DNA from 2 places in the Micromonospora sp. NPDC047793 genome. Region 1 is predicted to be linked to the other one. Evidence: riboswitches for the same ligand, from Rfam matches in the RefSeq annotation. Region 1 holds a riboswitch; the other holds the start of a gene.
What was found. Region 1 has a riboswitch for thiamine pyrophosphate ahead of ABZ738_RS02370 (thiamine phosphate synthase). Riboswitches for the same ligand answer to the same signal wherever they lie in the genome.

Region 1 (3,202 bases):
AGCGTGGCCAGCACGTGCACCTTGCCGCGCGGGTTGGTGCGGTAGTTGTACCACTCGTCGAACCGGGACCAACGGTCCGGCAGGTCCGCGGTGGACGGGTGCGCCGGGTCCTCCACCTTGACCGTGGCCTGCTGGTTGGCCGGGTGGCTGTTGAAGTACGCCCCGACCAGGCCGCCGTACCACTCCCAGTCGTACTCGGTGTCGGAGGCGGCGTGGACGCCGGCGTACCCGCCACCGGCCCGGATGTAGCGCTCGAACGCCGCCTGCTGGTCGGCGTTGAGCACGTCACCGGTGGTGGAGAGCCAGATCACCGCCTGGTATCCGGCGAGGTTCTGGTCGGTGAAGGCGGTGCTGTCCTCGGTGGCGTCCACGGTGAACCCGTGTTCCGCGCCGAGCTGCTGGATGGCGGCGATGCCGCTCGGGATCGAACCGTGCCGGAAGCCGGCGGTCTTGGAGAAGACCAGCACCGAGAACGGGTCGGCCTCGGCCTGCGGGGCCGGCGCCTGGGCTACCGGAACGGGGGCGGCCTGGGCGGCGGGTGCGCCGGCGAGCGTGGTCGCGGCCAGTCCGAGGGTGAGAAGGGTGGCGGTCATGGGCACGCGCATACGGCGTGGTCGGAACACTCCGGTCTCCTTGATCCTTGCCGGACAGGGGTCGCGGGGGCCGGCTCGCCGAAGACCGTCCCTGATGGAGCCGCAGCCGGAGTGCCGTGCCAGGGCTTCCGTTGCGGCATTATGTCGAATCGCTGAACAAATTAATTCCGCTGAATCGATCCATGGCAAGGTTTCGATGGGTAACGTTTCGGTATCGGTGGGCTGTAATTACCGTTTTTATGTGTGAAGCACGCATTCCCCCTGTGCAAGGCGGGGTCCCCTGCTAACGCCTGCGGTAGAGGAAGGGACCCCTCCTAACGCCGGCGGCGGAGCAGGCCCCCCTGGCGGGACGCACCTTGGCAGGTCAGCGGATCTGTCGTACGGTGGCCACGCAAGTGACCCACGGGAGCCCGGTCGACCGGGCTGAGAGGGGGGCTGTGAGCCCCCGACCGTCGAACCTGATCCGGGTAATGCCGGCGCAGGGAGGAGAGTTGCCGTGCCGTCCCTGGGACGACTGCATCTGATCACCGACACCCGGCCCGGGCGGGATCCGCTCGCCGTGCTCCGGGCCGTACTGCCGGTGGCCCGTACCGAACTCCTGGTGCAGGTCCGGGTCGAGGACTCCGCGACCGACCGCGAGGCGTACGACCTGACCCGACGGGTCCTCGCCCTCTGCGCGCCGTACGCGGTCGACTGCCTGGTCAACGACCGGCTGCATGTGGCGTTGGCCACCGGCGCGGCCGGTGGTCACGTCGGCGCGGACGACCTGCCGGTCGCGGCGGCCCGGCAGGTGCTCGGCCCGGCCGCCGTGCTGGGGGCCACCGCCCGCGAACCGGCCTCGGCCACCGAGGCGGTCGGTGCCGGCGCGAGCTATCTGGGCGTCGGTCCGTGCCGGGCCACCACCACCAAGGACGGTTTGCCGCCGGCGATCGGCGTCTCCGGGCTGAGGGCGGTGGCCGAGGCGGTCACCGTGCCGGTGTACGCCATCGGCGGGGTGAGGCTGGCGGACGTGCCCGCGCTGCGCGCCGCCGGGGCGTACGGGGTGGCGGTGGTCGGTGTGCTCTCGGCCGCCGCCGATCCGGCTCGCGTCGCGGCGGAGCTGATCGGAGCGTTGACGTGTTAGCAGGGGACCCTTCCTCTACCGCAGGCGTTAGTAGGGGGCCCTTCCTTACACCCGACGTAGCTGTCGTGGGTGGGGGGCCGATCGGTCTGGCGATCGCCTGGCGCTGTGCGGCGCGCGGGTTGCGGGTGGTGGTGCACGATCCCGCGCCCGGCTCGGGTGCCTCGCACGTCGCCGCCGGGATGCTCGCGCCGGTGGCCGAGGCGTACTTCGGCGAGCAGGAACTGACCGCCCTGCTCACCGAGTCGGCCGCCCGCTGGCCGGCGTTCGCCGCCGAGCTGACCGAGGCGACCGGCGCCGACATCGGCTACCGCACCGAGGGCACGCTGATGGTCGGGCTCACCGCCGACGACCTCGCCGAGGCGCGTCGCCTCTGGGCGTACCAGCAGGGACTGGGGTTGCCGGTGACGCCGCTGCGCCCCTCGCAGCTGCGCGACCGCGAGCCGGCGCTGGCGGTCCGGGTCCGTGGTGGGGCGCTCGCCGCCACCGACCACCAGGTCGACCCGCGCCGACTGGTGCCGGCACTGCGACTCGCCGCCGAGCGGGCCGGTGCGACGGTGGTCCCGGAGCCGGTGCGGACACCGGCCGACGTCCGCGCCCGGGTGACCGTGATCGCCGCCGGCTGCGGCGCGGCCGCCCTCACCGGGTTGCCGGTCCGCCCGGTGAAGGGCCAGGTGCTGCGGCTGCGCGCGCCCGACGGCGGCCCGCCGGGCTTCCGGCACGTCATCCGGGGGTACGCCGACGGCGAGCACGTCTATCTGGTGCCCCGCGACGACGGTGAGGTGGTCGTCGGGGCGACCGTCGAGGAGCGCTCCGATCTGGCGGTCGGTGCCGGCGCGGTGCTGCGACTGCTGCGTGCCGCGACCGATCTGTTGCCGGAACTGGCCGAGTACGACCTGGTGGAGGCGATCGCCGGGCTGCGCCCCGGCACCCCGGACAACGCCCCGATCCTGGGTCCGTTGCCGGGCCGGCCGGACGTGCTGGTCGCCACCGGTCACCACCGGCACGGCATCGTGCTCACCCCGGTGACCGCCGACCTGATCACCGACCTGGTGACCGGGGCGACCGCCGACACCATCGGCAGCCCGTTCCGCCCCGAGCGCTTCGCCGCCGACGTCGGGCCGGGTGACCGGTTCGGCGCGTTCGTCGCCGACGCCGGACCGGGCGAGGGCTTCGGCACGTCCGCTGCCCACGTCGGACCGGGGGACGGCCTCGGCGCGTCCGGCGACGCCACCCGACCTGCGCAGTGAACGGAGGATGCCTGATGGAGTTGACGGTGAACGGTGTCGGACGCCATGTGTCGGACGAGGTCACGGTCGCCGAACTGGTCCGCGACGTGACCCCGCAGCCGCGCGGCGTCGCGGTGGCGGTCAACGGCGAGGTGGTGCCGCGTACCGACTGGCCGGCGACGGTGCTGCGGGGCGGCGACCGGGTCGAGGTGCTCAGCGCCGCCCAGGGCGGGTGAGCGGGATGGACCGCACACCGTCGA
Region 2 (3,202 bases), on a different contig from region 1:
CCGATCCGGGGCTCGTGGTGGCCGTGGTCGTCGTGCTCGTCGGTCTGGCCCGTCGCCACCGGGGCGGGACCGCCCACCGGGCCGGTGGACCCGCCGCCGGTCGGGGCCGTCGCGCGGGGCGCGGAGGGACGCAGTTCGTGCCAGAGGGTCATCACCGCGGCGACCACGAGCAGCAGACCGGCGGCGATCAGGAACGGGCGCAGGCCCTCCTTGACGTACCGCAGATAGAGGTCGGTGACGCTGGCCCGGATCACCGCCCCGCCGAGTAGCAGCAGGATCACCGCTTGCGCCTGTCGATTCACAGCAGCACCATCCCGACTCCGGTGGCCATCAGCAGGGCGACCGCGAACGTGGCCGGCGCGAACCGGAAGGCGAACCGCCGGCCGAAGACACCGGCCTGCATCGAGATCAGCTTGAGGTCGACCATCGGCCCCACCACCAGGAAGACCAGTCGGGACGTGAGGGAGAACTGCGACAGCGAGGCCGCGACGAAGGCGTCCGCCTCGGAACAGAGCGAGAGCAGGACGGCCAGCAGCGCCAGCGCCAGGATCGACAGCCAGGCGTTGTCCGCCAGGGTCTGGAGCCAGCGTTCCGGCACCAGCACGTTGATGCTGGCGGCGGCCATCGCGCCGAGCACCAGAAAGCCACCGGCGTGGGTGACGTCGTGCCGGACGGCGGCCCAGAAGGCCCGGCTCCGCCGGGGATCGTCCAGCTCCGGGCGACGCGGCATCTTGATCCACTCGGTGCGACCGAGCCGCAGCCAGAGCCACCCCATGATCATTGCCACGATCAGGCTGGCGACCCCCCGGGCGAGGACCATCTCCGGATTGTTGGGGAAGGCGACCGCCGTGGCGACGAGCACGATCGGGTTGACCGCCGGGGCGGCCAGCAGGAAGGCCAGGGCCGCCGCCGGCGTGACGCCCCGGCGGATCAGCGAGCCCGCGATCGGCACCGACCCGCACTCGCAGCCCGGCAGCACCACACCGGCCGCGCTGGCCGCCGGCACCGCGAGCGCCGGGTGCCGGGGCAACGCCCTGGCCCAGAACGACCGGGGTACGAAGACGGCGATCACGGCGGAGAGGAGGATGCCGAAGACCAGGAACGGCACCGCCTGCACCATGATCGAGACGAACACGGTGGTCCACGTCTGGATGCGGGGATCGTCGAGCGCCCCGGCCAACGGATCACGAAAGATGATCAGCAGGACCAGCAGCGCCGCCAGGATCTCCACCGAACCGATCCGGTCGCCGAGCCAACGTCGGGGCGGCTCGCCGCCGCCCGGCCCGGCCGGACGTTCCTCGGTGGCCACGCCCGTCGGACGACCCTCCGGTTCACCGGCCGGCACGGCATGGTCCGTGTCTGTGCTCACCCTGCCGCCTCTCGGCCCTCGTGGATCGGCGGCCTGAGATTACCGTCCGGAGCCGATGACGTCGATGGATGTCACGAAACCGGGCGGGTTCCCCCGCCCGGTGGGCGCCTCCGGAACCAACGGTCGTCGGCAACCGGCATGACCTGCGTAGATCACATTGTCCGTCGATCTTCGAAGGTGTTAGCGTCGGCGGGACAACACCACCTCCGACAGGGGAGCGCACAGCGCTGAGAGTGCGGGTCCGCCCGCAGACCCTCCGTACCTGATCTGGGTAATGCCAGCGCAGGGAGTTCGGTCCACCTCCAGCCCGCCACGCCCGGCCACGCCGGACGCGGCGTGCGTCTTGCCTGGTTCGACACTGGACTGGGAGCACTCATGAGCCAACCGACCACCACCCGGTGGCGCACCGTCGACATCGTCGTGGCCGCGGTGATCGCCGTCGGCTTCGGTGTCATCTTCTGGGCCTGGGGCCTGCTCTGGCGGGCGGTCGACCCGGCCTTCGCCTTCTTCCCGGCCAGCCAGGCCGTCATGTACGGCGTCTGGCTGGTCCCGGCGGTGCTCGGCGGGCTGGTGATCCGCAAGCCGGGTGCCGCGCTGTTCTGCGAGGCGGTCGCGGCGACGGTCTCCGCGTTGCTGGGCTCCGAGTGGGGCGGTGTCACCATCGTCCAGGGCCTGATCCAGGGCCTCGGGGCGGAGATGGCCTTCGCCGCCTTCCGGTACCGCTCGTTCCGGCTGCCGACGGCGCTGCTCGCCGGCGCGATGACCGGCCTCGGCGCCGCCCTGTTCGACTTCTTCACCTGGAACGCCGCGTACGAGCTGGGCACCTACCGCATCCCGTACGCGCTGCTCACCGTGCTCAGCGCCACCGTGATCGCCGGTGCCGGCGGCTACGCGCTCACCAAGGCGCTCGCCGGCACCGGCGTCCTGGACCGCTTCCCCGCCGGTCGCGAGCGGAACCTGGTCTGACCACGCCCGGTGGAGCCGGTCCGACCGGCTCCACCGGGCCACCGGCGGGTCGGGGACGAAAGCGGGGGTGGCGGATGGGTGAGGTGCGGCTGCGCGGCTTCGGCTGGCGCCACGCCGGGCGGCACGCCTGGGCGGTGCGCGGCGTGGACCTGCGGGTACGCCGAGGCGAGCGGCTGCTGCTGCTCGGGCCCTCCGGCGCCGGCAAGAGCACCCTGCTCGCCGCGCTGGCCGGGCTGCTGCCGGAGGACTCCGGCGAGCGGGAGGGCAGCATCGAGATCGACGGCCGGCCGCCCGCCGATACCCGCGAACGGGTCGGCATCGTCTTCCAGGATCCGCAGTCCCAGCTCGTCATGGCCCGCAGCGGCGACGACGTGGCGTTCGGGCTGGAGAACCGGGGCGTACCCGCCACGCAGATCTGGCCCCGGGTGGACGAGGCGCTGCGCCGGGTCGGCTTCCCGTACCCCCGCGACCGCCCCACCGCCGCGCTCTCCGGCGGCGAACAGCAGCGGCTCGCCCTGGCCGGCGTGCTCGCGCTCCGTCCCCACCTGCTGCTGCTCGACGAACCCACCGCCAACCTCGACCCGGCCGGGGCCGACCTGGTCCGTGCCGCCGTGGGCCGCGCGGTCGACGGCGACACCACCCTGATCCTGGTCGAGCACCGGGTGGCCGACGCCCTGCCGCTGGTCGACCGGGTGGTGGTGCTCGACGCCGGTGGCGGCGTCCGCGTCGACGGCCCGCCGGAGGCCGTGTTCGCCGCCCACGGCGACGCCCTCGCCGCCGACGGCGTCTGGGTGCCCGGCCGCCAGATCCCGCCGCGCCGGGCCACCACCGGCCCCGGCGAGGTGTTGCTCACCGCCGACCGGCTCG

Region 2: it holds a riboswitch for thiamine pyrophosphate, as region 1 does, so the genes downstream of both, ABZ738_RS29985 (ECF transporter S component) here and ABZ738_RS02370 (thiamine phosphate synthase) in region 1, are expected to answer to the same signal.

What each region holds. Positions count from the first base shown of each region.
Region 1 is NZ_JBEYSG010000001.1:506,229-509,430, forward strand. Features, by position in the region: gene ABZ738_RS02365 (ThuA domain-containing protein) at 1-593, opposite strand, end outside; TPP riboswitch at 987-1,095, shown strand; gene ABZ738_RS02370 (thiamine phosphate synthase) at 1,090-1,716, shown strand; gene thiO (glycine oxidase ThiO) at 1,710-2,963, shown strand; gene thiS (sulfur carrier protein ThiS) at 2,978-3,178, shown strand; gene ABZ738_RS02385 (thiazole synthase) at 3,184-3,202, shown strand, end outside.
Region 2 is NZ_JBEYSG010000024.1:70,944-74,145, reverse strand. Features, by position in the region: gene ABZ738_RS29995 (TIGR03943 family protein) at 1-302, opposite strand, end outside; gene ABZ738_RS29990 (permease) at 299-1,240, opposite strand; TPP riboswitch at 1,571-1,676, shown strand; gene ABZ738_RS29985 (ECF transporter S component) at 1,745-2,335, shown strand; gene ABZ738_RS29980 (ABC transporter ATP-binding protein) at 2,410-3,202, shown strand, end outside.